Regions from separate parts of the Pseudomonas triclosanedens genome, predicted to be linked through region 1. Evidence: riboswitches for the same ligand, from Rfam matches in the RefSeq annotation. Region 1 holds a riboswitch; each other region holds the start of a gene.
The links. Region 1 has a riboswitch for cobalamin ahead of OU419_RS04110 (TonB-dependent receptor domain-containing protein). Riboswitches for the same ligand answer to the same signal wherever they lie in the genome.
Positions count from the first base shown of each region.

Region 2: linked by a shared signal. The riboswitch ahead of OU419_RS07320 (TonB-dependent receptor plug domain-containing protein) and the one ahead of OU419_RS04110 (TonB-dependent receptor domain-containing protein) in region 1 are both predicted to bind cobalamin.
Region 3: linked by a shared signal. The riboswitch ahead of cobG (precorrin-3B synthase) and the one ahead of OU419_RS04110 (TonB-dependent receptor domain-containing protein) in region 1 are both predicted to bind cobalamin.

Region 1 covers NZ_CP113432.1:853,627-863,016, reverse strand. Annotated here, with positions in the region: gene OU419_RS04135 (trans-3-hydroxy-L-proline dehydratase) at 1-557, shown strand, start outside; gene OU419_RS04130 (dihydrodipicolinate synthase family protein) at 679-1,596, shown strand; gene OU419_RS04125 (aldehyde dehydrogenase (NADP(+))) at 1,668-3,245, shown strand; gene OU419_RS04120 (Ldh family oxidoreductase) at 3,730-4,734, opposite strand; gene dxs (1-deoxy-D-xylulose-5-phosphate synthase) at 4,991-6,898, shown strand; cobalamin riboswitch at 6,940-7,118, shown strand; gene OU419_RS04110 (TonB-dependent receptor domain-containing protein) at 7,227-9,098, shown strand; gene OU419_RS04105 (HAD family hydrolase) at 9,326-9,390, opposite strand, start outside.
Region 2 covers NZ_CP113432.1:1,544,297-1,553,686, forward strand. Annotated here, with positions in the region: gene OU419_RS07280 (amino acid permease) at 1-1,302, shown strand, start outside; gene OU419_RS07285 (M48 family metallopeptidase) at 1,652-3,568, opposite strand; gene OU419_RS07290 (LemA family protein) at 3,590-4,186, opposite strand; gene OU419_RS07295 (cysteine hydrolase family protein) at 4,346-4,894, opposite strand; gene OU419_RS07300 (GlxA family transcriptional regulator) at 4,996-6,006, shown strand; partial or broken gene OU419_RS28890 (hypothetical protein) at 6,054-6,113, shown strand; gene OU419_RS07305 (cupin domain-containing protein) at 6,201-6,569, opposite strand; gene OU419_RS07310 (class I SAM-dependent methyltransferase) at 6,735-7,463, shown strand; gene OU419_RS07315 (VOC family protein) at 7,524-7,952, shown strand; cobalamin riboswitch at 8,056-8,262, shown strand; gene OU419_RS07320 (TonB-dependent receptor plug domain-containing protein) at 8,357-9,390, shown strand, end outside.
Region 3 covers NZ_CP113432.1:732,053-741,442, forward strand. Annotated here, with positions in the region: gene OU419_RS03495 (MFS transporter) at 1-674, opposite strand, end outside; gene cobJ (precorrin-3B C(17)-methyltransferase) at 909-2,558, opposite strand; gene OU419_RS03505 (precorrin-2 C(20)-methyltransferase) at 2,558-3,298, opposite strand; gene OU419_RS03510 (precorrin-8X methylmutase) at 3,298-3,924, opposite strand; gene cobG (precorrin-3B synthase) at 3,917-5,263, opposite strand; cobalamin riboswitch at 5,350-5,596, opposite strand; gene cbiE (precorrin-6y C5,15-methyltransferase (decarboxylating) subunit CbiE) at 5,664-6,869, shown strand; gene OU419_RS03525 (cobalt-precorrin-5B (C(1))-methyltransferase) at 6,933-8,030, shown strand; gene OU419_RS03530 (cobalt-precorrin-6A reductase) at 8,027-8,749, shown strand; gene OU419_RS03535 (hypothetical protein) at 8,753-9,109, opposite strand; gene OU419_RS03540 (glutathione S-transferase family protein) at 9,239-9,390, shown strand, end outside.

The DNA of each region.
Region 1 (9,390 bases):
GCATCGGCTCGCTGCAGGTCGATACCGCCTATGGCGGCGACAGCTTCGTTATCGCCGATGCCCATGCCCTGGGCTTTACCCTGCACGCCTCGGAGGCCGCCGAGCTGGTCGCCACCGGACTGAAAATCACCCAGGCCGCCAACCAGCAACTGGGCTTCGTCCATCCGCAAAACCCCGACTGGGCGCACATCTCCTTCTGCCAGCTGGCCGCTCCGGTGGAGCGCCGCGATGGCGTGCTGCACGGCCGCAACGCCGTAGTGATCCGCCCCGGCAAGATCGACCGTTCGCCCTGCGGCACCGGTTGTTCGGCACGCATGGCGGTGCTGCACGCCAAGGGACAGTTGCAGGACGGCGAGCGCTTCGTCGGCCACTCGATCATCGGCTCGCAATTCCACTGCCGCATCGACGGGCTTACCGAAGTCGGCGGCAAGCCGGCCATCCACCCGCGCATCGCAGGCCGCGCATGGATCACAGGCACCCACCAGCACCTGCTCGACCCGGACGACCCTTGGCCCGAAGGCTACCGGCTCTCCGACACCTGGCCCAACGGCTACTGACAACCCAACCCCTTTTCGCCGCGTAGCGGCACCCAACGGACTCGCACGGCGGGTCGAATGACGAAATGCAGTGGAAATCTCCCAGCCATTTCGTATACGAAATACGACGATTGGAGGCAACATGAGCAAGAAGGTCAATTGGAGTGGCGTATTCCCCGCGGTAACCACCCAGTTCAACGCCGATTACTCGGTCAACCTGGAAGCCACCCACAAGGTGATCTCCAACCTGGTGCGCGACGGCGTGTCCGGGCTGGTGGTGTGCGGCAGCGTGGGCGAGAACACCTCACTCTCCATCGAGGAAAAGATGGCCGTCACCGAAGTCGCCAAGGACGCCTCCGGCGGCCGCGTGCCGGTGATCTGTGGCATCGCCGAATTCACCAGCCACGGCGCCTCGCAAGTGGCCAAGGCAGTGCAGAAGGTCGGCGTCGACGGCATCATGGTGATGCCCGCGCTGGTCTACTCCTCCAAACCCCACGAAACCGCGGCGCATTTCCGCAGCGTGGCCACCAGCACCGACCTGCCGGTGATGGTCTACAACAACCCGCCGATCTACAAGAACGACGTCACCCCGGACATCCTCATCTCCCTGGCCGACTGCGAGAATATCGTCTGCTTCAAGGACAGCTCCGGCGACACCCGCCGCTTCATCGATGTGCGCAATGAAGTGGGCGACCGCTTCATCCTCTTCGCCGGCCTCGACGACGTGGTCCTGGAGAGCATCGCGGTGGGCGCCGAGGGCTGGATCTCAGGGATGTCCAACGTCTTCCCGCAGGAAGGCGAAACCATCTTCCGCCTGTGCAAGGCCGGACGCTTCGAAGAGGCCATGCCGATCTACGAATGGCTGATGCCGATCCTCCACCTCGACGCCCGCCCGGACCTGGTGCAGTGCATCAAGCTGTGCGAAGAGATCGCCGGCCGCGGCACCGCCCTCACCCGCCCGCCGCGCCTGGCGCTGCAAGGTGCGGACCGCGAGCACGTGGAGAAAATCATGGCCAAGGCGCTGGCCAGCCGGCCAAAACTGCCGGACGTGGGGTTGTAATCGCTGCGCCGTCCCCTCTCCAGCAGGAGAGGGGACCGTCAACGCCAACGCACCGACCAGGACGCCCCAGCATGACCGCCCAGAACTTCATCGCCGGCCGCCGCAGCGGCGTCGGCACTATCCGCCTGCAGAGCCTCGACGCCAGCACCGGCGAAGCCCTGCCCCGGGAATTTCTCCAGGCAACGGCGGAGGAAATCGACGCCGCCGCCAGCGCCGCCGAAGCCGCATTCCCAACCTACAGCACGCTGGCGCCGGAGCGCCGCGCACAATTCCTCGACGCCATCGCCAGCGAACTGGACGCTCTCGGCGATGACTTCATCGCCACCGTCTGCTGCGAAACCGCCCTGCCCGCCGCGCGCATCCAGGGCGAACGCAGCCGCACCAGCAACCAGATGCGCCTGTTCGCCAAGGTACTGCGCCGTGGCGACTTCCTCGGCGCGCGCATCGACCGCGCACTGCCCGAGCGTCAGCCGCTGCCGCGCCCGGACCTGCGCCAGTACCGCGCCGGCATCGGCCCGGTGGCGGTATTCGGCGCCAGCAACTTCCCGCTGGCATTCTCCACCGCCGGTGGCGACACCGCCGCCGCGCTGGCCGCCGGCTGCCCGGTCGTGGTGAAAGCCCACAGCGGCCACATGGCCACCGCCGAACAGGTCGCCGAAGCCATCGTCCGTGCAGCCGAAACCACCGGCATGCCGGCTGGCGTGTTCAACATGATCTACGGTGCCGGCGTCGGCGAAGCACTGGTGAAGCATCCGGCGATCCAGGCGGTCGGCTTCACCGGCTCGCTCAAGGGCGGTCGCGCACTGTGCGACCTGGCCGCCGCGCGCGCCCGACCGATCCCGGTGTTCGCCGAGATGAGCAGCATCAATCCCGTGCTGGTGCTGCCCGCCGCCCTGCACGCGCGCGGCGAGAAGATCGCCGGTGAGCTGGCCGATTCGGTGGTGCTCGGCTGCGGCCAGTTCTGCACCAATCCCGGCCTGGTGATCGGCATCGCCTCGCCGGACTTCAGCCTGTTCGTCGCCAACCTGATCGCCGAGATCGGCCAGCGCCCGGCGCAGACCATGCTCAACGCCGGTACGCTGAAGAGTTACCAGAACGGCCTCGCCCGCCTGCGCGCCCACACCGGCGTGCGGCACCTCGCGGGCCTGGCACAGGAAGGCCGCCAGGCACGCCCGCAACTGTTCCAGGCCGACGCCAGCCTGTTGCTGGAAGGCGACGAACTGCTGCAGGAAGAAGTCTTCGGGCCGGCCACCATCGTGGTCGAAGTAGCCGACGAAGCCGAACTGTTCAGCGCCCTGCACGGCCTGCACGGCCAGCTCACCGCCACGCTGATCGCCGAGGCCGACGACCTGTCGCGCTTCGCCGCGCTGGTACCGCTGCTGGAGCGCAAGGCCGGCCGCCTGCTGCTCAACGGCTACCCGACCGGCGTGGAAGTCTGCGACGCGATGGTTCACGGCGGCCCTTACCCGGCGACATCCGACGCACGCGGCACCTCGGTCGGCAGCCTGGCCATCGACCGTTTCCTGCGTCCGGTGTGCTACCAGAACTATCCCGACGCGCTGCTGCCCGATGCGCTCAAGGACGCCAACCCGCTGGGCATCGCGCGCCTGCTGGATGGCGAAATGACCCGCGAGCCGCTGGCGCGCTGAGCGTTCGTCGGTGAGGGAGTGAATGTCGGCCAGTCCCGCACCGACGATCAGCCCCGGCCTTGCGCCGGGGCTTTTTTATCCACGTACCCCGAGCATCCCGTACCGGAATCAACGCGAGCCGCAGCCGTAGGATGGGTGATACCCATCAACAGATTCACGCGCCGCTCGATGGGTATCGCTACGCTCCACACCATCCTACGAACGTGCCAAGGCAATGCCTCTGCGGCTCGGGGTTGCGCTCATAGAAGCAGACGTCTTCCTCGATCGGATCCACAACGAGGCAATCGCGGACAAAGTCCACCACCACGCAAACATCCCATGCCGGAATCGACACGAGCCGCAGCCGTAGGATGGGTGGAGCGCAGCAATACCCATCAGCCATGTTCGTACGCCGCTCGATGGGTATCGCTACGCTCCCCCATCCTGCGGACCTGCCAGCACAAGTTTTCTGACCGCCCCGGCAGCACGCCGACAGGGAGCACCACTATTCGAGCAGCGCGCGCAAATCGGCATACAGCGAATCGCTGATCTCCACGCCCTCGGCAAGGCTGCGGCGGCGCGCCGCAAAGCGGCGCTGCGATGGCAGGCGTGCGCCCATGCCGACGATGGACTCGAACAGTGTCTCGGCCCGCGCCAGATGCCGTGGCGCATCCGCACCGAGGAACCGTGCCGGGTCGAAGGCGATCAGCAACTCGCCGTGATAGGGCGAGGACTTCGTCCCCTCATCGAAGACGGAGGCTTCGGCGCTGGTCAGGTCACCGATCAAGGGGCCGGCGATCAGCTCGACCATGGTCGCCAGCGCCGAGCCCTTGTGCCCACCGAAGGTCAGCATGGCGCCGTCGAGCACCGCGCCCGGGTCGGTGCTCGGGTTGCCCTGGGCATCGATGCCCCAGCCCAGCGGAATTTCCTTGCCCTCGCGTTCGTGCAACTGGATCTCGCCGCGCGCCACCACCGTGGTGGCGAAATCGAAGACATACGGATCGCCCGCCCCACGCGGCCAGCCGAAGGCAATGGGGTTGGTGCCGAACAGAGGCCGGGTTCCTCCCGCCGGCGCCACATAGGCCTGGGCCGGAGTGACCGCCAGGGCGACCAGGCCGTGGGCAGTGATCCGCTCGATCTCCACCCACAACGCAGAAAAATGCACGCAGTGGTTGATCGCCAGCGCGGCAAGCCCCTGACTGCGCGCCTTCTCCACCAGCTTCGGCAGGCCGAGGTCGAAGGCGCATTGCGAAAAGCCCCCCCTGGCGTCCACCCGCACCAGTGCCGGCGCGGGTTCCGACAGCTCCGGCACGGCATCGGGCACCACCTTGCCGGCGCGCACCGTGTGAATGCAGCCAAGCAATCGCCATACGCCGTGAGAAGTACACCCGTCGCGCTCGCCGGCCAGCACGGTGTCGGTCACCGCCTGTACGTGCGGCTCGCTGAAACCGTTGTGGCGCAGGATCGCCACCGACAATTCACGCAGTTCGTCCAGGGACAATCGAGTCACGCAATCCTCCTCAATCCATACCAATCGTTTCCACGCGCTGCGGCAATCCGCCGCCCATCGGGCAACGTATCTACAGTGGCCGCTGAGGCCCCGTACCGCTTGCGTGCAATCGGCAGTACCGACGACGATTTCGGCACAGCCGGGCAGCAGGCTTCCGACCATCCGGTCAGCCCAAGGATTGGCCCTGCGTTGCTTGGGCCAATCCGGCGCTTCGGGTAAACTGCCGCATCTTTGCCTTCCAATAACGATCAGCCTGATGCCCACGACGTTCCACGAGATTCCCCGCGAGCGCCCTGCCACGCCCCTGCTCGACCGCGCCAGCACGCCGGTCGAACTGCGCCGGCTGGGCGAAGCGGAGCTGCTGACCCTCGCTGACGAGCTGCGCCAGTACCTGCTCTATAGTGTTGGCCAGACCGGCGGTCACTTCGGCGCAGGGCTGGGAGTGGTCGAGCTGACCATTGCCCTGCACTACGTCTTCGATACGCCAGACGACCGCCTGGTATGGGACGTCGGCCACCAGGCCTATCCGCACAAGATCCTTACCGGGCGCCGCGAACGCATGGGCAGCCTGCGCCAGAAGGACGGCCTGGCCGCCTTCCCGCGCCGCTCGGAAAGCGAGTACGACACCTTCGGCGTCGGCCACTCCAGCACCTCCATCAGCGCCGCCCTGGGCATGGCCATCGCGGCCCGCATGCAGGGCTCCAGCCGCAAGTCGGTAGCGGTGATCGGCGATGGCGCGCTGACCGCCGGCATGGCCTTCGAGGCGCTCAACCACGCGTCGGAAGTCAAGGCCGACATGCTGGTGGTGCTCAACGACAACGACATGTCGATCTCGAACAACGTCGGCGGCCTGTCCAACTACCTGGCCAAGATTCTCTCCAGCCGCACTTACAGCAGCATGCGCGAAGGCAGCAAGAAGGTGCTCTCGCGCCTGCCCGGCGCCTGGGAAATCGCCCGCCGTACCGAAGAATACGCCAAGGGCATGCTGGTCCCCGGCACACTGTTCGAGGAACTGGGCTGGAACTACATCGGCCCGATCGATGGCCATGACCTGCCGACCCTGATCGCCACCCTGCGCAACATGCGCGACCTCAAGGGCCCGCAGTTCCTGCACGTGGTGACCAAGAAGGGCAAGGGCTTCGCCCCGGCGGAGATCGACCCGATCGGCTACCACGCCATCACCAAGCTGGAGCCCGAGGGCGCAGCCAACGCCGCGCCGAAAAAAGCCGGCGGACCGAAGTACTCCAGCGTGTTCGGCCAGTGGCTGTGCGACATGGCCGCGCAAGACCCGCGTCTGGTCGGCATCACGCCGGCAATGAAGGAAGGCTCCGACCTGGTGGCCTTCGCCGACAGGTTCCCGGAGCGTTACTTCGATGTTGCCATCGCCGAGCAGCATGCCGTGACTCTCGCGGCCGGCATGGCCTGCGACGGCGCCAAGCCGGTGGTGGCGATCTACTCCACCTTCCTGCAACGCGGCTACGACCAACTGATCCACGACGTCGCGGTGCAGAACCTCGACGTGCTGTTCGCCATCGACCGCGCCGGTCTCGTCGGCGAAGACGGCCCGACCCATGCCGGCAGCTTCGACCTCTCCTACCTGCGCTGCATCCCCGGCATGCTGGTGATGACGCCCAGCGACGAGAACGAACTGCGCAAGCTGCTCACCACCGGCCATCACTTCGAAGGCCCGGCGGCGGTGCGCTACCCGCGCGGCACCGGCCCCAACGCAGCCATCGAGCAGGAGTTGCAGCCGGTGGAAATCGGCAAGGGCGTGGTGCGCCGCGAAGGCAAGGCCGGCAAGGTCGCCTTCCTGGTATTCGGCGTGCAGTTGTCCGAGGCGCTTAAAGTGGCCGAGCAGTTCGATGCCACGGTCGCCGACATGCGCTTCGTCAAACCGCTGGATGAAGAACTGGTGCGCCAGCTCGCCGCCAGCCACGAACTGCTGGTAACCATCGAAGAGAACTCGGTGATGGGTGGAGCTGGCGCTGCCGTCAGCGAATTCCTCGCCCGCGAGAACATCCAGCGGCCGATCCTGCACCTGGGCCTGCCGGACTACTACGTCGAGCATGCCAAACCGGCGCAGATGCTCGCCGAGTGCGGGCTGGATGCCGCCGGTATCGAAGCTTCCGTACGCGCACGACTGGAAGCGCTGGGCAACCGCTGACACCGATCGGCGCATCCCTCCTCCGGAGTATTGCCAGCGACGGGCGCACCGACTAAGGTGCGCCCGTTTTCGTTCGAGGTAACGGGAAGCAGGTGAAAGACCTGCGCTGCCCCCGCAACGGTAACCGACCGCAGGCCCAGGGCCTGCCGCACTGCGTACCGCCACTGTGCATTGCATGGGAAGGCCGCAGTCGTGGGTGTCGGCAGCCCGGAGACCGCCCTCGACACGCCCCGACAGGTGTTGCGGAGGGCCGCACCGTCAAGCGCGGCCGGTCCGCCCTTGCCCACGCCCTCCTCGAAAGTCATCCAACCGCTTTTGAGGACGCTCGATGAAATTCACCCGACTCGCGCTGGCCGCCAGCCTGCTCCCCGGCATGGCCGCCGCCGATGCCACAGCACTATCCGACGACATCTACGCCTTGCCGGCGCTGGTGATCACCTCCGGCCGCCAGGCCCAGCCGCGCTTCCAGGCTACCTCGGCCAACAGCGTGTTCACCCACAAGGACATCGAACGCCTGCAGGTACGCAGCGTGCCCGAGCTGCTCGCCCGCGTGCCCGGCGTGCAGATGGGCAGCTCCGGCGGGGTGATCTCCTACTCCGTGCGCGGCACCAGCACCGCCCAGACCCTGGTGCTGGTGGATGGCCAGCGCGTGGCCTCGGCCAGCACCGGCATCGCGCGCCTGGACTACCTGAACATCGACAACGTCGAGCGTGTGGAAGTGACGCGCGGCCCGCGCTCCTCGCTGTACGGCGCCGACGCCATCGGCGGGGTGATCCAGATCTTCACCCGCCGCGGCAAGGCAGGCCTGCACCCGGAAGTCCGCCTGGCAGCCGGCAGCCACCATACCTTCGAGCGCAGCCTGGCGCTGGCGGGCGGTGACGAGCGCACCACCTTCAACCTCGGCGGCAGCCTCGACGAAAGCGCTGGCTGGGACCGCACCAGCGACAACGTCGGGGCCGACAGCGACCACGACGCCCAGCGCAACAAGGCCGTGCACCTGAACCTCGACCACCACTTCAGCGACGACTGGAAGGCCGGGCTCAACCTCAACGACCAGCGCGGCAAGAAGGAATACGACGACGCCTATAACTTCGAACCGGGCTCGCCCCGCGACGAATTCCGCGTCAGCAGCTACAGCGCCTACCTCGACGGTCAGCTCACCGATATCTGGAACAGCCGCCTGGAACTGGGCCGCAGCTTCGACCGCAACAAGGCGCTGGGCGCCGCCGACAGCTGGAACAACGGCACGCTGGAAACCACCCGCCACTCCGCCGGCTGGCTCAACCGGCTGCAACTGGACGCAGCCAACCAGCTCGCCCTGGGCGCCGACTGGTACGAGGACCGCGTCGAGGGCACGACCGTCTTCGCCGAAGATCAGCGCGAGAACCACGCCTTCTTCGCCCAGCACAGTTTCAAGGGCGAGGACTTCGCCACCGAGCTTGGCCTGCGCCACGACGACAACCAGATCTACGGCAGCCAGAACAGTTGGAACGCCGCCTTCACCCTGCCGGTGGGCGACAGCCAGAGCTGGATTGCCAGCTATGGCGAAGGCTTCCGCGCGCCGACCTTCAGCGACCTCTACTACCCCGGCGCCGGCAACCCCGACCTGAAGGCGGAGACCTCGAAGACCTACGAGCTGCAATGGCGCGGCGATTTTTCCGGCACCCACCTCGAAGCCTCGCTGTACCGCACCGAAGTCGACGACATGATCACCTGGGACAACGACACCCAGCAGACCGAGAACATCGCCAAGGCGCGCATCGACGGCTTCGAAGCGAACATCGCCCGCCAGGTGCTGGGCTGGCACGCCAACCTCGGCCTGAGCCTGATCGACCCACGCGACCGCGACAGCGGCCACACCCTGCCCTACCGCGCACGCCGCACCCTGAGCCTGGATCTCGACCGGCAATTCGGCCCATTCGGCGTCGGCGGCTCCTGGCGCGCAGTCAGCCAACGCTACGACGATGCGAAGAACACCCGGCAACTCTCCGGCTACGGCGTACTCGACCTGCGCACCAGTTGGCAGAGCACCCCGGAACTTCGCTGGGACCTGAAGCTGGATAACGCGCTGGACCGCGACTACACCCTGGGCGACTACATGCGCCCGACCAGCCCGATGGACTTCACCGGCGAAGCCCGCCCCTACCGCGAGGCCGGTCGAACCGCGCTGCTGGCGGTAACCTGGACGCCAGAGCTGTAACGCAAGCGACACGCCACGGGAGAGAAGAACATCGAGCGCATCGGTCGCGCGCCCCGGAGGACTCTGCTCCTGCGGGGGCGACACCCGCTCAAGCCAGATTCACACCTTGGCAGGTCGTAGGATGGCGTGGAGCACAGCGATACCCATCGAGCAGCCTGTGACCCCATTGATGGGTAGCGCTGCGCGCCGCCCATCCTGCGGCGCGCCAACTCGATAGCTGTTGCAGCCTAGACCAGAACGCCCGCCATCCGTCCCAGCTCCGCGCAATCGCGCGCGTGCCAGTCGGTCAGTT
Region 2 (9,390 bases), 690 kb from region 1:
CTGTTCCTCGGCTCCGCCAAGGCCATCCAGATGGCCGGTCCGGCCATCATGCTCTCCTACATCATCGGCGGCCTCGCCATCCTGGTGATCATGCGCGCCCTTGGCGAGATGGCCGTGCACAATCCCGTTGCCGGCTCCTTCGCCCGCTACGCCCAGGACTACCTCGGCCCGCTGGCCGGCTACCTGACCGGCTGGAACTACTGGTTCCTCTGGCTGGTGACCTGCGTGGCGGAGATCACCGCGGTGGCGATCTACATGGGCATCTGGTTCCCCGACGTGCCGCGCTGGATATGGGCGCTGGCCGCGCTTGCCAGCATGGGCACCATCAACCTGGTGGCGGTACGCGCCTTCGGTGAGTTCGAGTTCTGGTTCGCCCTGATCAAGATCGTCACCATCGTTGCGCTGATCCTGGTGGGTGGCGGCATGATCCTCTTCGGCCTTGGCAACGGCGGCATCGCCACCGGCATCTCCAACCTGTGGAGCAATGGCGGGTTCATGCCCAACGGCATCACAGGCGTGCTGATGTCGCTGCAGATGGTGATGTTCGCCTACCTTGGCGTGGAAATGATCGGCCTCACCGCCGGTGAAGCGAAGAACCCGCAGAAGACCATCCCGGGCGCGATCAACTCGGTGTTCTGGCGCATCCTGCTGTTCTACGTTGGCGCCCTGTTCGTGATCATGTCGATCTACCCGTGGAACGAGATCGGCACCCAGGGCAGCCCCTTCGTGATGACCTTCGAGCGCCTGGGCATCAAGACTGCCGCCGGCATCATCAACTTCGTGGTGATCACCGCCGCGCTGTCGTCCTGCAATGGCGGCATCTTCAGCACCGGCCGCATGCTTTACAGCCTTGCCCAGCACGGCCAGGCCCCGGCTGCGTTCGCCAAGACCTCCAAGGGTGGCGTGCCGCGCAACGCGCTGCTGCTCTCCATCGTCGCGCTGCTTCTGGGCGTGCTGCTGAACTACCTGGTGCCGGAAAAGGTGTTCACCTGGGTGACTTCCATCGCCACCTTCGGTGCGATCTGGACCTGGGCGATGATCCTGCTGGCCCAGTTGAAGTTCCGTCGCGGCCTGAGCGCCGCCGAAGCCGGCAAGCTGCAGTTCAGGATGTGGCTGTACCCGATCAGCTCCTACCTGGCGATGGCCTTCCTGGTGCTGGTCGTTGTGCTGATGGCGTTCTTCGAGGATACCCGCATCGCGCTGTACATCGGCCCGGCCTTCCTGATGCTGCTGACGGTGCTGTACTACGCGCTGAACCTGGCGCCGAAAGGTGAGCAGGGCAGCGTCGCCAGCCGTGCCTGACGGTCGGTTGAGCGGATGAACAAGGGCCTCTTCGGAGGCCCTTTTTCTTTGCGGGTGGTTCCCTGAGTATCTTCGCGAGCCAGGGCAGTGCAGGAGTCCCGCCCTGGCAGGTTGGTAGAGTCGGGGAGCGGACATGCCCGTCGAGCGCCGTGTGGCTCCGATGGGTATCGCAGGCTCCGCCCATCCTGCGGTGAGCGCCGTAGGATGGGGGGAACGGAGCGATGCCCATCGATGATCGCGCATCCATGCCGATGGGACGACCAGCTTCGATTGCCGTATTCGGTCCCTTCGTACCAGCGGATTCTGCCCGCAATCGGCCGGGCATCGTGCGGCTTGCCGAAGGTGGGTGTCAGGTCGCCAGTAAGGGCGGCATCGGGCAATCCAGGATATCCGCCACCGCTCGCATCAGTTCCGCTTCGCCGCTGCTGATGCGCCCGTCGTGCTCGACGCAGCGGGCCAGGGCCTTGAGCAGCTGAGGCTTCTGTAGCGGGCGAAGTTGCTCCAGGCGTTTGAGTGCCGCTTCCAGGTCGCGCAGATTGCCTGCCGCCGGTAGTGCACGGGGCGAGAAGGGCAGGCCGTTCCAGGCATCGGCGAAGGCTTGTTCGGTCTCCGGGTGGCCGGCTTCTCCCATGCGGGCGAGGAAGGCCAGCAGGGTGGCGGATTCGTCGGCGAGATCGGCCAGCGCGACATTGCCGATCTTTGTGCCACTGGGCCGCAGGTTGCGTTCGACGATGCGCAGCAGCGTCCATTCCAGCAATTTTACCTTGCCGTCGAACTTGATCAGCAATGCCATGTTCTCGCGCAGGGTGAGTACCCCCGGCGCGTCGAGCTGCTTCAGTGCCGGCATGGCGAGGTCGAGCAGCGGCAGGCGCTGGCCGGGGTCTAGCCGGAGCAGGGTATCCTCCAGCAGGTCCAGTTGCAGCGCGAGGCTCAGATCCAGGCGTGCCTTGATCTGTTCCAACTGGCGCGCGCGCAGGGCCGGCTCGCTGTCCAGCAGCAGGCCGTAGATCAATGCTTGCGCGCCCTCGCTATCGTGGGCAGCGCGGCGCAGGCGTTCGTCCAGGCGCTGCAGGGTGTTGCGGGCTTCCTGCAGGTGGACGACGGACGGTGCGCCGACGGCGGCGATCGCCACCGCTGCGGCATCCGGCTGGTAGGTCTGGCCGGTGACGGCAGCGGTCCAGGCTTCCTTGTCCATCAGTGCCACGTCCAGGCGCGGTTGGAATTTCGGGTAGTTGCCATCCCAGCCCGGCTCGACGCGACGGATGCGCTCCTTCAATGGCGGGTGGGTATCGAACCAGCTACTGCCCACACCGTCGCCGAAGTAGAGGTGGCTGAACTCCGCCGCGCGCGGCGCGCCGAGCAGCGCGCCGAGTGGGTTGCCGCCGATCTTTTTGAGGGCGCCAGCGATGGTCGACGGATCACGGGTGAACTGTACCGCCGAGGCATCGGCGAGAAACTCGCGCTGGCGGCTGACCGAGGCCTTGATCAACTGGCCGAAGAAGGTCCCGATGTAGCCCAGCACGTAGAGCACCACGCCGCAGCCGATCACCAGCAGTACCACGCTGCCGCCGTCCTTGCTGTTGCTGTTGCTGTTGCTGCTGCGGGAACTGATGCGAACTCCGCTGCTGGTCTCGCTCCAGCCGCGCAACAGGGTGCCGCCGATCAGCCCCAGCAGGAGCAGCCCGTGCAGCAGGGCGGTCAGGCGTGTGTTGAGCAGCATGTCGCCGTGGTGGATGTGGCTGAACTCATGGGCGATCACGCCCTGCAGTTCATTGCGTTCGAGTTGCTCGATGGCGCCTCGGGTGATGCCGATCACCGCATCGCGCGGGGTAAGGCCGGCAGCGAAGGCGTTGATCGAGCTGTCCTCCAGCACGTACACCGGTGGTACCGGCGACCCGGAGGCCAGGGCCATTTCCTCGACGACGTTGAGCAGGCGGCGCTCGTCGGCGTTGCTGGCACTGAGGTTGAGCAGGCGCCCGCCGAGAGCATCGGCCACCACCTTGCCGCCGGCGCTGAGCTGGATCTGCTTGTACAGCGCGCCTGAGGCGACCACGCCGACGATCACGGCAGCCACCGACAGGTACAGTTCCGGATCTGGCAGGGAGGTGCGCGAGGTCAGGTGTAGCGCCGGCTCGCCGAGGTGGCGCCAGAGCCAGCCCAGGGCGAGGCTGGTGATCGTCACCAGACAGATCACCGCGACACTCAGCAGCAGGACCAGACGCCCGGTCTGGCGCCGGGCGCGGTCCTGGTGTTCGAAGAAGTTCATCGAGCGTTCCGCGTCAGTGCATCAGAAAGCGACTTTCGGCGCGGCCTGGATTTCCTTGCTGTCTTCGAACTCCAGCAGGCTGGCGTCCCTGATATGGCCGTAGGTCCTGGCCAGGAAGTTGGCAGGGAAGGACTGGCGGTAGGTGTTGTACTCCATCACCGCGTCGTTGTAGGCCTGGCGGGCGAAGGCGACCTTGTTCTCGGTGCTGGACAGCTCCTCGCTGACCTGTTGCAGGTTCTGCGTGGCCTTGAGGTCGGGGTAGGCTTCCAGGGTGACGTTCAGGCGCCCCAGCGCGCCGCCCAGGGCGCTTTCCGCGCTGGCCAACTGGGCCATGCGCGCTGCATCGCCCGGCTGGCTGGCGGCGGCCTTGAGGCCCGCCACGGCGGCGTTGCGGGCGGAGATTACGGCTTCCAGGGTTTCCCGTTCGTGCTTGAGATAGGCCTTGGCGGTTTCCACCAGATTTGGGATCAGGTCGTAGCGGCGCTTGAGTTGCACCTCGATCTGCGAGAAGGCGTTCTGGTAGCGGTTGCGCAGCGACACCAGGCGGTTGAAGACGCTTATCAGCAGGTAGATGGCTCCGGCGATGATGGCCAGGATGACGATGGAGGAGACGCTCATGGGATGTCCTTCTCGGGGGCGGTGAGCCATCGATGATAGCGGAAAGCCTCCTGAGTGTTGGGCGGTGCCTCACGTCCCGTTCCGTCGACCGCGCGTTTGTGCCCTCGCTCACCCCGAGGTGGCGAAGGGAGGCGCTTTGCCCCCCGTCGCGAGGGCCGCTCAGCGGTCCAGGTACTGCGCGGTGGAAATCACCTCGGCATAGGCGAACGCCAGCGATGCCATGTAGGCGGCGTGGACCTGCGCGGCCGGTACTTTGACGCCATTGAACTCCAGGTCGAGGGTGGCGCAGGCGTCGTGCAGGACCGTCACCGGATAGCCGAAGTCGGCGGCGGCGCGGGTGGCGCCATCGACACACATATGGCTCATGTGGCCCACCACTACCAGCGATTCGATACCGTGCTGGTCGAGGATCGCCTTGAGGTCGGTATCGCGGAACGAGTTGACGAAGTGCTTGAGCACGACCGGCTCGCCCGGCAGATTGGCGACCTTTGGATGGATCTTCGCGCCCTCGCTGCCGGGGGTGAAGAACGGTGCGTCGTCGCGGGTGAACTCGTGCCGCACGTGGACGACCAGATCGCCGCGCTCGCGGAAGGCGGCAAGCACCCTGGCTGCCTGGTCGGCGGCGTTTTCGATGCCGACCAGCGGCCATTTGCCGGCGGGGAAGTAGTCGTTCTGGATATCCACTAGGATGAGCGCTTGCCTGGCCATGTTCCGTGTCCTCTGGCGTGGTTGGGATGTGGCGCCAGTATCGACCCGCGTGCCCGCTTCGGGGATCAGTTGGAACGACATTAACGAGGGGTAAAGTGACAATGGTTGCGCAACGGTCCGTCATCGAAATCGGCCTGCTGCTCTATCCGGGCGTACAGACGGCGGCACTGCACGGGTTGACCGACCTGTTCACGGTGGCCGAGCGCATCGCCGGCGAGCAGGCGGGCGCGCGGCTGCCGGGCTTGCGCATCAGCCATTGGGCGGCGGAGCCGGGCGATGAGCCGCGGCGGGTTTTCGATACTCATCCGGAGTGGCCGGACGACAGCGATGGCCGGCTGGCGGCGGTCCTGGTGCCGCCATCGCTGTTCGGGCTGCCGGAAGCTACGCCGGTGCATCATCTCACCCAGTGGCTGGCGGCGCGCCACGGTGCCGGTGCGATCATTGGCTCGGTGTGCATCGGCGGGCTGCTGGTGGCCGAGGCCGGGCTGCTCGATGGCCGCTCCGCAACAGCCCACTGGAGTGGCGCGGAGGCCTTCGCCAGGCGCTTTCCCAAGGTGCGTCTGGAGCCGCACAAGCCCATCGTCGACGACGGCGACCTGATCACCTCGGCCGGCCTGATGGCCTGGTCGGAAGTCGGCCTGCGGGTGGTCGACCGGCTTCTCGGCCCGAGCATCGCCTCGCGCACGGCGCGCTTCCTGGTGGTGGAGCACAGTGACAGCGCACAGCACTGCGGCAGCAACTTCGCGCCGCTGCTGGGGCATGGCGACGCGGCGATCCTCAAGGTGCAGCACTGGCTGCAGGCCAATGGCGCGGTGGACGTCAGCCTGCCGGCGATGGCCGCCCAGGCGGGCCTCGAGGAGCGCACCTTCCTCCGCCGCTTCCGTGCGGCCACCGGGCTGAAGCCCACCGAGTACTGCCAGCACCTGCGGGTCGGCAAAGCGCGGGAGTTGCTGGAGTTCACCAACGGCACGGTCGATCGCATCGCCTTCAGCGTCGGCTACCTGGACCCCGGTACCTTCCGCAGCACCTTCCGCAAGATCACCGGAATGGCACCGAGTGACTACCGCAAGCGGTTCGGTGCGCGACAGGTTGAGGTTGCGGCCCGGGGCTGACCGCCATCGGCGCGTGACGCAGGCACCTGGGGCTGACTCAGGCCGAGATGGCCGAGCGAATCGGCATCAGTCAGTCCGCCCACGCCCAGCAGGAAGCTGCCGTCCGGCCACGCAGGCCCACTCGGGGAAAAGTCGCGAAGGCACTGGGCGTCCATCCTGACCTGCTGGAGCGCCAGGCGCGGACAGAGCGGCGCTCAGATCCATCGATCATTCTCCGCCGTCCGCTCGCCACCGGCGTCACCGGTATTCACCACACCGCGCGGCTCGATCAGCATCAGCTTTACCTCGCGCTCGGCGAACGGCTTGTGCTCGACGCCGCGCGGCACCACGTACATCTCGCCGGCGCGCAGGGTTACCGGGCCGTCGCGGAAGTCGATGCGCAATTCACCCTCCAGCACGATGAAGGTTTCGTCGGTATCGGCATGGCTGTGCCAGACGAAGTCGCCGTCGAGTTTCACCACCTTGAACTGGTAGTCGTTCATCTCCGCGATCACCCGCGGTTGCCAGGCTTCGTCGAGGCGGGCCAGCTTTTCCTGCAGGTTGATCGGTTGGCGTTGTGTCATGCGGGTTCTCCTCATCGGCTGTTGCTCGCAGGTTAGGGGCTGCGACCGTGCCGGTCTTGCAGGAAATTGCGCTTGCATGGACGGACATTGATCTCCCTGGGTTGTCGCTCGTGCCGTTGGCTCCGACAATCGACCCTTCGCACTGAGGAAAGGGAGGTGCCACTCATGGCGCAGAACATCTACGACAACCCCGACTTCTTCGCCGGCTACGCGCAACTGCCGCGCTCGCTGCATGGCCTGGACGGCGCGCCGGAGTGGGCATCGCTGCGCGCGCTGCTGCCGCCTCTGGAGGGCCTGGACGTAGTGGACCTGGGCTGCGGCTACGGCTGGTTCTGCCGTTACGCGGCGCAACAGGGCGCCCGCGCAGTGAGTGGGCTGGACGTCTCGCAGAAGATGCTTGAGCGCGCGCGGCAGACCACCGGGGCGGCACAGGTGAGCTACTTCCACGCCGACCTCGACCAGCTCGACCTGCCCACAGCGGCCTTCGACCTGGCCTACAGCTCGCTGACACTGCATTACCTCCGGGACCTGCCGCGTTTCTTCCGCAACGTGCACGACTCGCTGCGCCCCGGCGGCAGCCTGGTGTTTTCCATCGAGCACCCCATCTACATGGCCTCGCTCAAGCCCGGCTGGATAGTCGATGCCGACGGCCGGCGCTGCTGGCCGGTGGACCACTACCAGGAAGAAGGCGAGCGCCGCACCGACTGGCTGGCTACCGACGTGCTCAAGTACCACCGCACCCTCGGCAGCGTACTCAACGCGCTGCTGGGCGCCGGCCTGAGCCTGCGTCATGTGGAGGATTGGGGGCCGAGCGCCTCGCAGGTGCAGGCCGACCCGGCGCTGGCCGAGGAGCGCGAGCGGCCGATGCTGCTGCTGGTCGCCGCGCAGCGCTGAGCGGCCGGGCGTGGCTGGCTATGCTGGAAGCATCGCTGCCGTTCCGTGCCGGAGATCGCCATGCCCACGCCCGTTGCCGCTGTCCGCCCCAGCATCATTCCCTGTCTGCGCTACCGCGATGCGCCCCGTGCCATCGACTGGCTGTGCGCTACCTTCGGCTTCCAGCGGCAACTGGTGGTGGCCGACGAGCATGGCGGCATCGCCCATGCGCAGCTTGTGCTGGAGGATGGCAGCGGGCTGGTGATGCTCGGCTCGCTGCATGACAACGAATACGGCCGCCTGATGCGCCAGCCCGACGAGGTTGGCGGCTGCACCCAGAGCATCTACGTGGTGGTGAAGGATGCCGAGGTGCTGTACCGCGCGGCGGTGGCTGGTGGCGCCCAGATCGTCATCGACATCAAGGACGAGGACTACGGCGGCCAGGGTTTCACCTGTCGTGACCCGGAAGGCCATATCTGGAGCTTCGGCACCTACGACCCCTGGCACTGACAGGTTTCGAAACACATCCGTAGCCGGCGCGCCAAGGGTGCCGCCCGCCCTCGGCCTGCCCGGCGGCAAGCCGCGACCTTGACGCTTTCCCGCCCCGAGTGTTCATATTTCCGACGTTTCAGGTGCCCTACGCCGCCGTGCGCAGGGTGAAACGGGAAGCCGGTGCGTCGCCCTCGTGCGATCAGTCCGGCGCTGCCCCCGCAACGGTAAGCGAGCGGAGCATCCATCGAGCCACTGTGCCACGGCATGGGAAGGCGGATGCCCCAGGACCCTCGCAAGCCCGGAGACCGGCCCGGAACGAGTTTGGCAAACCCGCGGTGGGCGGGCGTGAGCCGGTTCCCGGGGCACGCTCGTTCCGGGTGTCGCTGCGCCGCCTGCGAAATATCCATTTCGAGGCGATCACCTTGCACTTCCCTTTCCCCGATTCCCTGCGCGCTTCGCGCTGGACTCCTTCGTTATCCCTGGCCTGCCTGTGCCTCAGCCCCGCGCTGGACGCGGCGCCGCTGAGCCTTGCCGACGAGATCGTCAGCGCGCCTTCGGTGGAGTCCACCACCGTCGCCGACATGGCGCTCTACGGCAGCAAGCTGGAGGTCGTCGATCGCCAGCAGATCGAGCGCGCCGGCCCCAGCGCCGACATCACCCGCGTCCTGCAGATGTACGTGCCAGGGCTCTTCGTGGTGCCGAAGAACGGCCCGTTCGACTACGGCACCTACTCGCTGCTCGGCGGGCGCAACGACGACACGCTGATCCTGCTGGACGGTGTGCGCCTGAACAATCGCCTGTACGGCGGCATCTACCTCGACACCCTGCCGACCACCGCGGTGGAACGCATCGAAGTGCTCAAGGGTGGCCAGGGCCTGCTGTTCGGCACCCAGGCTGTATCCGGGGTGATCAACATCGTCACCCGCAGCGCGCACAGCCGCCAGACCGCCGGCGAGGTGAACCTCGGCCTGGACACCTTCAAGGGCCGCAGCGGCGACACCCGCGTGGAGAAAGTCGTGCAGAACGGCCTGGGCGACCTCGGCCTGATGGCCTACGTCAGCCATAACCGCTCCGATGGCTACCAGCCGTTCCGCGACCGCGACATGACCGACACGGTCAGCGACAAGCGCCGCTCCTACAACGTCAACGTGTTCGGCGGCAAGGCCGTCCAGGCTCTTGGCGACGCCTCGCGCCTGGAGCTGTTCTACCAGTACGCCGACGCTGACCTGGACTTCGCCCGTCCGACGTCCAACCGCCATACCACCAACGACCGTGTCCAGCAGATCGCCACCGCCACCTTCCAGCAGAGCCTGGGCGAGGACTTCAGCTGGTTCGCCAAGACCCACATCAACGACTGGGATACCCGCTATACCCGCGTCTACAACCTCGAAGGTGGCGGCACCCGGACGCTCAACCACAACGACTACTGGGGCTTCACCGACTGGGGTGCGCAACT
Region 3 (9,390 bases), 120 kb from region 1:
TCCTCTTCGCTCAGCCATTTTGCGTCGCGCGGGCGGTCCGCCAGCCAGTACCAGCCGAATATCCCCAGCAGCACGGCGGGGATGCCTTCCAGGACGAATAGAACCTGCCAGTCGCGCAAGCCCAGCCAGCCGTGGAAGTGAGTCATTATCCAGCCGGCCAGCGGCCCGCTGGCGATCCCCGCGACCATCGCCGACATGACGAACACCGCGGTGATCCGGCCGCGCAAGGCCGAGGGGAACCAGTAGGTGAGGTAGAGAATTACGCCCGGGAAGAACCCGGCCTCGGCGACCCCGAGGAAGAAGCGGGCGACGATCAACTGGTTGGCCGTGGTGACGAAGGCGGTGGCGACCGTCACCAGCCCCCACAGCACCATGATCCGCGTCAGCGTGGCGCGGGCGCCGACGCGCTGCATGTAGAGGTTGCTGGGAATCTCGAACAGGATGTAGCCCAGGTAGAAGATGCCGGCGCCGATCCCGTAGGCGGCCTCGCTCAGAGCGATGTCCTCGGCCATGCGCAGCTTGGCGAAGGAAATGTTCAGGCGGTCGATGGCGTTGATCGCGTAGGCGAAGACCAGGAATGGCAACAGGCGCCAGATTACCTTGCGGTAGAGCGCCCGGGTCGATGCCGGGGAGGATGTCGCGGCAGGCGCGAGCGTCTCGAACGTATGACTCATGTTTGCTCCTGCTGGCGTGGCCAGATTGTTCTTGTTGTGCGCGAAGGCGGACAGGAGCGACGAGAATAGGGTGGCGCCAGAAGGGCGAAACTCACCCGAAGGGAGGTTAAAAGGGTGGTAATTGTAAGGTGAAGTTGCAGAGGGCTGGCCCCTGCAACCGGGTGACCGTTCGTGGGAGCGGGGCCCCGCCTCTCGTCGGAGAGGCGCGATCCGGGGCCGTGGAGGCCCCGAATGTCAGCGATACCAGCGCGGTGTGTACACCCAGTCGCCACCGCTGGCGCGGGGGAAGCGGCGGGTCAGCGACGAGCCGACGATCACCAGGGTGCGCATGTCCACCATTTCTGGCGTCAGCTCACCCAGCGTCAGCACCTTCAGCGCCTCGGCGGGGCGGCCTATGTCGCGGCCCAGCACCACCAGCGTTTCTGCCGCTCGATGACGGCGGACGATTTCCAGCGCGCGCCCCAGTTGCCACGGGCGGGCCCTGGAGATCGGGTTGTAGAACGCCATCGCCAGGTCGGCCGCGCCGGCATGCTCCAGGCGATTCTCGATTACCTCCCACGGCTTGAGGTTGTCCGACAGCGAAAGCAGGCAGAAATCGTGGCCCAGCGGCGCGCCGGCGCGGGCGGCGGCGGCGAGCGCGGCGGAGACGCCCGGCAGCACCTCCAGCTCCACCGAATGCCAGTGCGGGTCTTCGCTCTCGTGCAGCGCCTCCATGACCGCCGCCGCCATCGCGAAGACGCCGGGGTCTCCGGACGAAATCACCACCACCCGGCGTCCGCTGGCGGCCAGTTCGAAGGCGTGACGGGCGCGCTGCATTTCCTCTCGGTTGTCGGTGCAGTGGCGCACCTGGTCTGCACGCAGCGGCTCGGCCATCTTCACGTAGGTCTTGTAACCGAGCAGGTCCTGGGCTTCGTCCAGCGCGCGACGCACGGCGGGGATCATGAAGTCGCGCTCGCCCGGTCCAAGGCCGATCACGCTCAGCCGTCCACGTACCTGACCGATGCGCTCGGCCTCGGCAGGTGTCGCGGCGCGGTGCAGATGGAAGGAATCGCCATGCAGCACCGCCGGTGGCAGCTCGGCGTCCCGGGTGATGAAGCGCAGCGGTACGCCCAGCTTGCGGGCGGCTCCGGCCAGCGCCGGGTCGGCCATCCGGCAGCGCGGCGCCACCAGCGCGGCGAGCGACAGGCGTGCCAGCCGCGCCTGGTCCAGGCCCTGGAGAATACGCTCGGGCAACTGCGAGTCGACCAGCGTGACATGCGCCAGCACCACCCTGGGATGAATGCGCAGCTCGTTGTGCTCCAGGCCGTCAGCGGACGCGTCGATCCGCAGCACGTGGCTGGCATCCTCCGCCAGCGGCAGCTCCATGCCAGCAAGCCACGGCGCGTCGCCGTCAATGCGCAGGGTGTCGCCGCCCAGCAGGTCGGAAACGAAGCGCTTGCCCTGTTCGAGGTCGTTCAGCGCGTACCCTTCAGGCGGATCGAGCAAGCAGGCGCCGAAGCGCAGCTCGCCGCTGGTGGTGATCGCCGGGGCGACGTCGAGCATCGCGGCGATTTCGCGGGCCATGCGGTTCACTCCGCCCAGCCCGCCCAGCAACGGCACCACCGCGCTGCCATCCTCGGCCACCGCCAGTACCGGCGGCTCGGCGCCTTTCTCGCCGAGCAGCGGGGCAAGGCCGCGGATGACGATACCGGCGGCGCACAGCGCGACGATCGGCACGTTGTCGAGGTAGAGCTGGCGCAGGGTTTCGCCGAAGTTCGCGTAGCTCTGGTCGGCGCCCTTCACGCGTTCGGCCAGGCCGTGGATCGTGGCCTGCGGGTACAGGCCCTGGATGCGGCGCGCAGTGGCCAGCGCGCCCTGGCCGAGAATGACGATGGCGGCCCGCATCAGCCATTCCACCGTTGGCCGGGGATGACGATCATCGAGAAATAGGGCGAAGCCATCGGGTCGACGTCATCCAGCGCGACGATGCGCTGCTCGCGCATGGTTGCCCGCTCGACGTAGTGGGCGCCGCCGTCGCGGTCCAGCTCGCGCAGCACGCGGCGGACCTTGTCGAAGTTGCGCCCCAGCTTCATTACCACCGCCGCGTCGGCGTCGGCCAGGCGACGCTTGAGCTCGGCTTCCGGCAGCACGCCGGACAGCACCGAGAGGCTCTGGTTGCGGTAGACCAGCGGCACGCCCAGTACCGATGCGCTGCCCAGCATCGAGCAGACACCGGGCACCACGTCGGTTTCGTAGCGGTCGGCCAGACGGTCGTGCAGATACATGTAGGAACCATAGAAGAACGGGTCGCCTTCACAGATCACCGCTACGTCGCGACCGGCGTCGAGATGCTCGGCCACCTGCGCGGCGGCGGTGTCGTAGAAGTCGCTGATCACCCCTTCATAGGTCAGCGGCGGCTCCAGCTTCTCGGTGGTCACCGGATACACCAGCGGCAGGCGCAACTGCGCCTCGTCCAGATGCTCCGCGATGATGCCGAAGGCGTTGCCGCCCTGGCCGGCATGATGCTTGGCCTTGGCCACGAAGTAGCCGATCACCGGCGCCGCGCGCAGCAGCCGCAGCGCCTTGAGTGTGAGCAATTCCGGGTCGCCCGGGCCGACGCCCAGGCCGAGCAGACGGCCCGCCATCACTCCACCTCCGTGGCCAGTGCGTTGACCGCGGCGGCCGCCATCGCGCTGCCGCCGCGGCGGCCGCGCACGATCACGTAGGGCACGCCACGGCTGTCGGCGGCGAGTGCATCCTTGGATTCCATCGCGCCGACGAAGCCGACCGGGAAGCCGAGGATCAGCGCCGGTTTCGGCGCGCCGGCGTCGAGCATTTCCAGCAGATAGAAGAGCGCGGTGGGGGCATTGCCGATCACTACCACGCTGCCTTCCAGGTGTTTGCGCCAGTGCTCCAGCGCCACCGCCGAACGGGTGTTGCCACGCGCGCGGGCCAGTGCGGGAACGTCGGGGTCGTTGAGGGTGCAGATCACCTGATTGTCCGCCGGCAGGCGGGCCCGGGTGATGCCTTCGCCGACCATTCGCGCGTCGCAGAGAATCGGCGCGCCGTTGGCCAGGGCCGTGCGGCCGGCAGTACCGGCACCCGGCGAAAAGCGCAGGTCCTGCACCACGTCGACCATGCCGCAGGCGTGGATCACCCGCACGGCGAGTTTTTCCAGGTCGGCGGGAATCCCGGAGAGATCGGCTTCGGCGCGGATGGTGGCGAAGGATTGGCGATAGATCGCCTGCCCATCGCGGATGTAATCAAGCATCGGGTATGGCTCCGGCCACGGCGAGCAGTTCGCCGGCGGCGTCGAGGGACAGATTGCGCGCCAGGGGCTGGCCGAATCCGGCCAGGCCGTCGGTGCGGCGGAACAGGTCATAGCGGCCGTCGGCGACGGCCAGCAGGGTGTAAGGGGCGACATGGGCTGCGGCGCAGGAACGCCGGCAGCCGCACAGATGCACACCGGCTGGCGGCGCCAGGCGCAGGCGGTCGGCCAGGCGCAGGGCGTCGGCCTTGGTGTCGGCCAGCCCGCGTGCGCAACCGCTGGAGCCACTGCAGGCGACGATGCGCGAAAGCGGCCGGGCAGCGTCGATCAGCAGGCCGAGATTACCCAGCGCGCCCAGCACCACGGCGGCATCGATCTGGGCGACATCGGGCAGGATCAGGCTCTGCCACGGCGTCAGGCGCAACTGCCCACCGCTGAAACGCTCCGCCAGGTCGGCGAGGCCGAGCAAGGTGGCGCTGTCGAGACGACCGAGGACAAAGCCGGCGCCGACCAGAGCGCGCCCCGGCTGGCGCTGGGGCCGGATGCCGAGGTGCGCGAAGGCCGGCGTCGCCGGGCGTCGCCAGTTATCCACAGCCGTGCCCTGGCACAGTGGGAACGGCAGGCGCTGGCGCAGGCGCTCCAGCAGAGTTTCGTCGCCGAGCATCTCGCGCAGGTGGCGCATGCGCGTTTGGCCGTCTCCGGCGAGATCGAGGAACAGATGCAGCAAGGTTTCCACCAGCAGTGGAGCCTGCGCGGCGGGAACCGCGGCCAGGGGCGGGCAGTCCCGGGCATGGCGGGGTGGGCAGCCGGCCACGCCGAAGGCGAGCTGCGGGGCTTCGTCGGCGGACATGGCCGACAGCCAGATATCGTTGGGATGCTCCAGCATCGCCAGGGACTCGCCACCATCCAGTTGCACACCGAACTTGGGTGACAGGCCGTGGAAGCGCGGTGTGCGCTCCAGCAGGTCGAGCAACTGGCGGGCCAGCGGCCCGGCGTCGAAGCGCGTGGCGATGTCCAGGCCGATGGCGGGGCTGACCAGCAGGTTGCGCACGTCGTCGGCCGCCAGCTCGCGCGGGCCGAGGCCGGCAGCCAGCAGGTCGGCGCTCAGCGAGCGCTCGGCGCCGGCATGCACGCCGCGAATCTGCAGGTTGGCGCGGTTGGTCGCTTCCAGCACACCGTCGGCATGGCGTTCGGCGGCCTCGGCAATGGCGCGGGCTGCGCGGGCATCGAGTTGTCCACAGGGCAGCTTGATACGGCAGATGCCGCCATCGCGGGAGGCCACGATGCGCAGCAGGCCAGGGCAGGCCGAAGGACGGACGGACAGGGAGGTCGATTCGCTCACGGGGTCACCAGGGCTGGGTCGCGGTGACCTGCGAGCCCCCCGAAAGGGACTTCACGACATCAAGACACCCCGCTCGATGTGCGCACACGCGACTGGTCTCGTCGGCAGGTCTCCTGGCTGGCAGGTCGGCATCCGACGCGGCCTTCCCGGTTACCCAGTGGCCAAACCGAATGCCGGAAACTCCAGGTTTCAGACGTTCGGGACTGCGCGGACTCGCTGCATACAGTTGCGGGGGCAGCCACGGTTGATCCGTGTTCCCTCTTCGGCCCGGTCGGAAGCATCGCTCTGTCACTTGCGAAGCATCCTGCGGGCACCGACGATGCGGGTATTATGCCTGCTTTGCCCGACGGCTGGAAAAGCCTCCCCGTCGGATCGCCCGTCGTACCCCTGAGGAGTACCCATGACGCCCTGGCTGATCATCGTCGGCATCGGCGAGGACGGTTATGCCGGCCTCGGCAAGGCAGCGCGCCGCGCATTGCTCGACGCCGTCGAAGTGATCGGCGCGCCGCGCCAACTGGAGCTGCTGCCGCCCTGCGTGCGCGCCAATCGCCGGGCCTGGCCCAGCCCCTTCAGCCTGGAGCCGGTGCTGCGCCGCCGTGGCCAGTCGACCTGCGTGCTGGCCAGCGGAGACCCGATGCTGTTCGGTGTCGGCGCCAGCCTCGCCCGGCAATTGCCCAGCAGCGAAATGCGCGTTTTGCCAGCGCCCTCGTCCGCCTCGCTGGCCGCCGCTCGGCTGGGCTGGGCGCTACAGGACTGCACCTTGCTGTCGCTGGTGGCGCGACCGCTGGCGGCGCTCAACGCGCACCTGCGGCATGGCGCGAAGCTGCTGGTGTTGAGCAACGATGGCACGAGCCCGGCGGCGGTAGCGGCATTGCTGCGCGAGCGAGGCTTCGGCGCCAGCCGCATCAGTGTGCTGGAGCATCTGGGCGGCGAGGCCGAGCGACGCATCGACGGGCTCGCCGCCGACTGGGTACAGGCGGAAACCGCCGCGCTCAACCTGCTCGCGCTGGACTGCGTGGCAGGCGAGGGCGCACGCCGCCTGCCGTTGACTACCGGCCTGGCAGACGGCTGCTATCGCCACGATGGGCAACTGACCAAGCGCGACGTGCGTGCGGTGACCCTGGCGCGGCTGGCGCCGATGCCGGGGGAGCTGCTGTGGGACGTCGGCGCCGGCTGCGGCTCGATCGGCATCGAATGGATGCGCGCGCACCCAACCTGCCGGACACTGGCTATCGAAGCCAACGATGGTCGCCAGCAGCACATAGCATTCAACCGCGACGCCCTGGGCGTACCAGCGCTGCAATTGGTCTGCGGTGCCGCGCCCGAGGCGCTGCGAGGGCTGGAACGGCCGGACGCGATCTTCATCGGTGGTGGCGTCACCGTCCCTGGTGTGGTTGAGCACTGCTGGGAGCAGCTCAAGCCTGGCGGACGGCTGGTGGCCAACGCCGTCACCCTGCAGAGCGAGGCCACGCTGGTGAGCTGGCGCGAGCGTATCGGTGGCGAGCTGACACGGATCGCCATCGCCCAGGCGCAACCGCTGGGCGGCTTCGATGCCTGGCGCGCGGCGCTGCCGATCACCCTGCTGGAGGTCTGGAAACCATGCTGATGCGGCGACGTGCGACAGTTACCGTAACGCGATCCCTCTCAAGCCCGGACGCCTTGCACCGCGATGCGTGACGAAACCTCCGAACAGCAGCGCCCGCTGCGCAGCGGCTACACCACTGGCAGTTGCGCTACCGCCACCAGCCTCGCGGCGGCGCGCCTGCTACTCACCGGCCAGGCCAGCGACGCGGTGCGGATAGCCCTGCCCAGGGAGCGCAGCGCGACCCTGCGTCTGGAGTTCTGCCGGCTGACCGCCGCAGGCGCCGAGGCGGGCACGCTGAAGGATGCCGGCGACGACCCCGATGTCACCCACGGCGCACTGGTGTTCGCCCGCGTGGCGCTCAGCGCCGAGCCGGGCGTGCGCTTCCACGCCGGGGAGGGCGTCGGCACCGTGACCAAGCCCGGGCTGGTCCTCGCCGTGGGCGAGCCCGCGATCAACCCGGTGCCGCGCCAGATGATGCGAGACAATCTCGCCGCGCTGGCGGCCGAGTGCGGTTACGTCGGTGGCTTCGAGATCACCATCGGCATCGAGGGCGGCGCTGCGTTGGCGCTGAAAACCATGAACCCGCGGCTGGGCATCCTCGGCGGGCTGTCTATCCTCGGCACCACCGGCATCGTCCGGCCATTCTCCTGCGCGGCCTACATCGCCTCGATCCAGCAGGGCATCGACGTCGCTCGCGCCAACGGTTTCCGCCACCTCGCCGCCTGCACCGGCAACGCCAGCGAGGACGCCATGCGCCGTCGCTACGGATTCGACGACACCGCGCTGATCGAGATGGGTGACTTCGCCGGCGCGGCACTCAAGCACCTGCGCAAGGTGCCGGTGGAGCGCTTCAGCGTCTGCGGTGGCTTCGGCAAGATCAGCAAGCTCGCCGCCGGCCACATGGACCTGCACAGCCGACACTCCAGCATCGACTTGCCGCAACTGGCCGAATGGGCCGGCGAAATCGGCGCTAGCGTCGAATTGCAGCAGCGCATGCGCGAGGCCAACACCAGTCAGCAGGCACTGGCGCTGTGCCGCGCCGAGGGCATCGAGTTGGGCGATGCGGTATGCGCTCGCGCCCTGGCTTTCGCCCGGCGCATCGTGCCGCCGCAAGTGCATCTGGAAGTTTTCGCCATCGACCGCCAGGGCAACCTGGTGGGCGAGGCGCTGGAGTCCCGATGACGCGCGTTCTGCTGCTTGGCGGCATCGGCGAGGCGCTGGCAATTGCGCGCCGCCTCGGCCCGGCGCATCTCTACAGCCTCGCCGGGCTGGGCAAGGTGCCGGACGACCTGTCCTGTGAGGTGCGCGTCGGCGGCTATGGCGGTGCCGACGGCCTGGCGACATTTATCCGCGAGCAGGGTTTCGATCTGCTGCTCGACGCCACCCATCCCTATGCCGCGCAGATCAGCCGCAACGCCGCTCGTGCCGCGCGGCTCGCCGGCGTAGAGTGCTGGGCGCTGCGGCGTCCCGGCTGGCAGGCCGGCGCTGGCGACCACTGGCGCGAAGTCGCCGACTGGCCGGCGCTGATCGATGCGCTCGGCGAGTTCCGGCGCCCGTTGTTCACTCTTGGCCGCGAACCGCTGGAGCATCTGGACGAGATTCCCGGGCACCAGCGCTGGACTGTCCGCTGCCTGCAGAGCACGCCCGGCAATGCGCGCGCCGAGGTGCTGGGCGCGCGCGGCCCGTTCACGCTGGAGGGCGAGCGCGAGCTGTTTGCGCGCCTGGGCACCGATGTGCTGGTGAGCAAGAACAGCGGCAGCCAGGCCACCGAGCCGAAGCTGCAGGTCGCCCGCGAGCGAGGCGTGCCGGTGCTGGTATTGGCACGGCCGGTGCTGCCGGATGTGGATCGCGCGTTCGAGAGTGTCGAGGCGCTGTGGGCCGCGCTGGCGCCGCGGCTGTAGACATCACGCGGCTGGCGCAGATGCCTTGCGGGGAGCGTGGATGACGCAGGCGGCCAGATAGGCGAGAAGCACCGGGAGCAGCGTATCGATGAGGTTCTGCAGCATGGCGATGTGGTCGATGCGCTGCATTGCACGCTGATCGATCTTCGCCATTGCCTCGCCACGGACCTTGAAGTCGTCGTCCACCGCTGCGCGGAATGCCGCGACCGACTCCGTACCGATGGCCTCCTTGAACGTCTCCACGCGCCACTGTTTCGTCATCTGCGCAGTGAAACGCTGGACCGTCGTACCGAGCACGATGAGCAGCAGTAACAGCACGAAGGTCACCAGCTTGCGCCGGGTCGGTTTCCAGAAAACCATGAGTCACTCCTTGTGCGGCGGCAACCAGCCAGCCGCGATTCTGGTAGCCGGCGCCCTGGCCGGCAACCGGCCTTTCCGGCTTTTGCTAGGGACTCCATACTGGCGGGCAATTCACAGGGAGTGACTCACATGCTGCGAATCCTCGGTCGGGCCTCGTCGATCAACGTGCGCAAGGTGCTCTGGACCTGTGTAGAACTGGACCTTCCCTATGAACGGGAAGACTGGGGCAGTGGCTTTCGCTCGACGGCCTCCGCGGAGTTCCTCGCGCTCAACCCCAACGC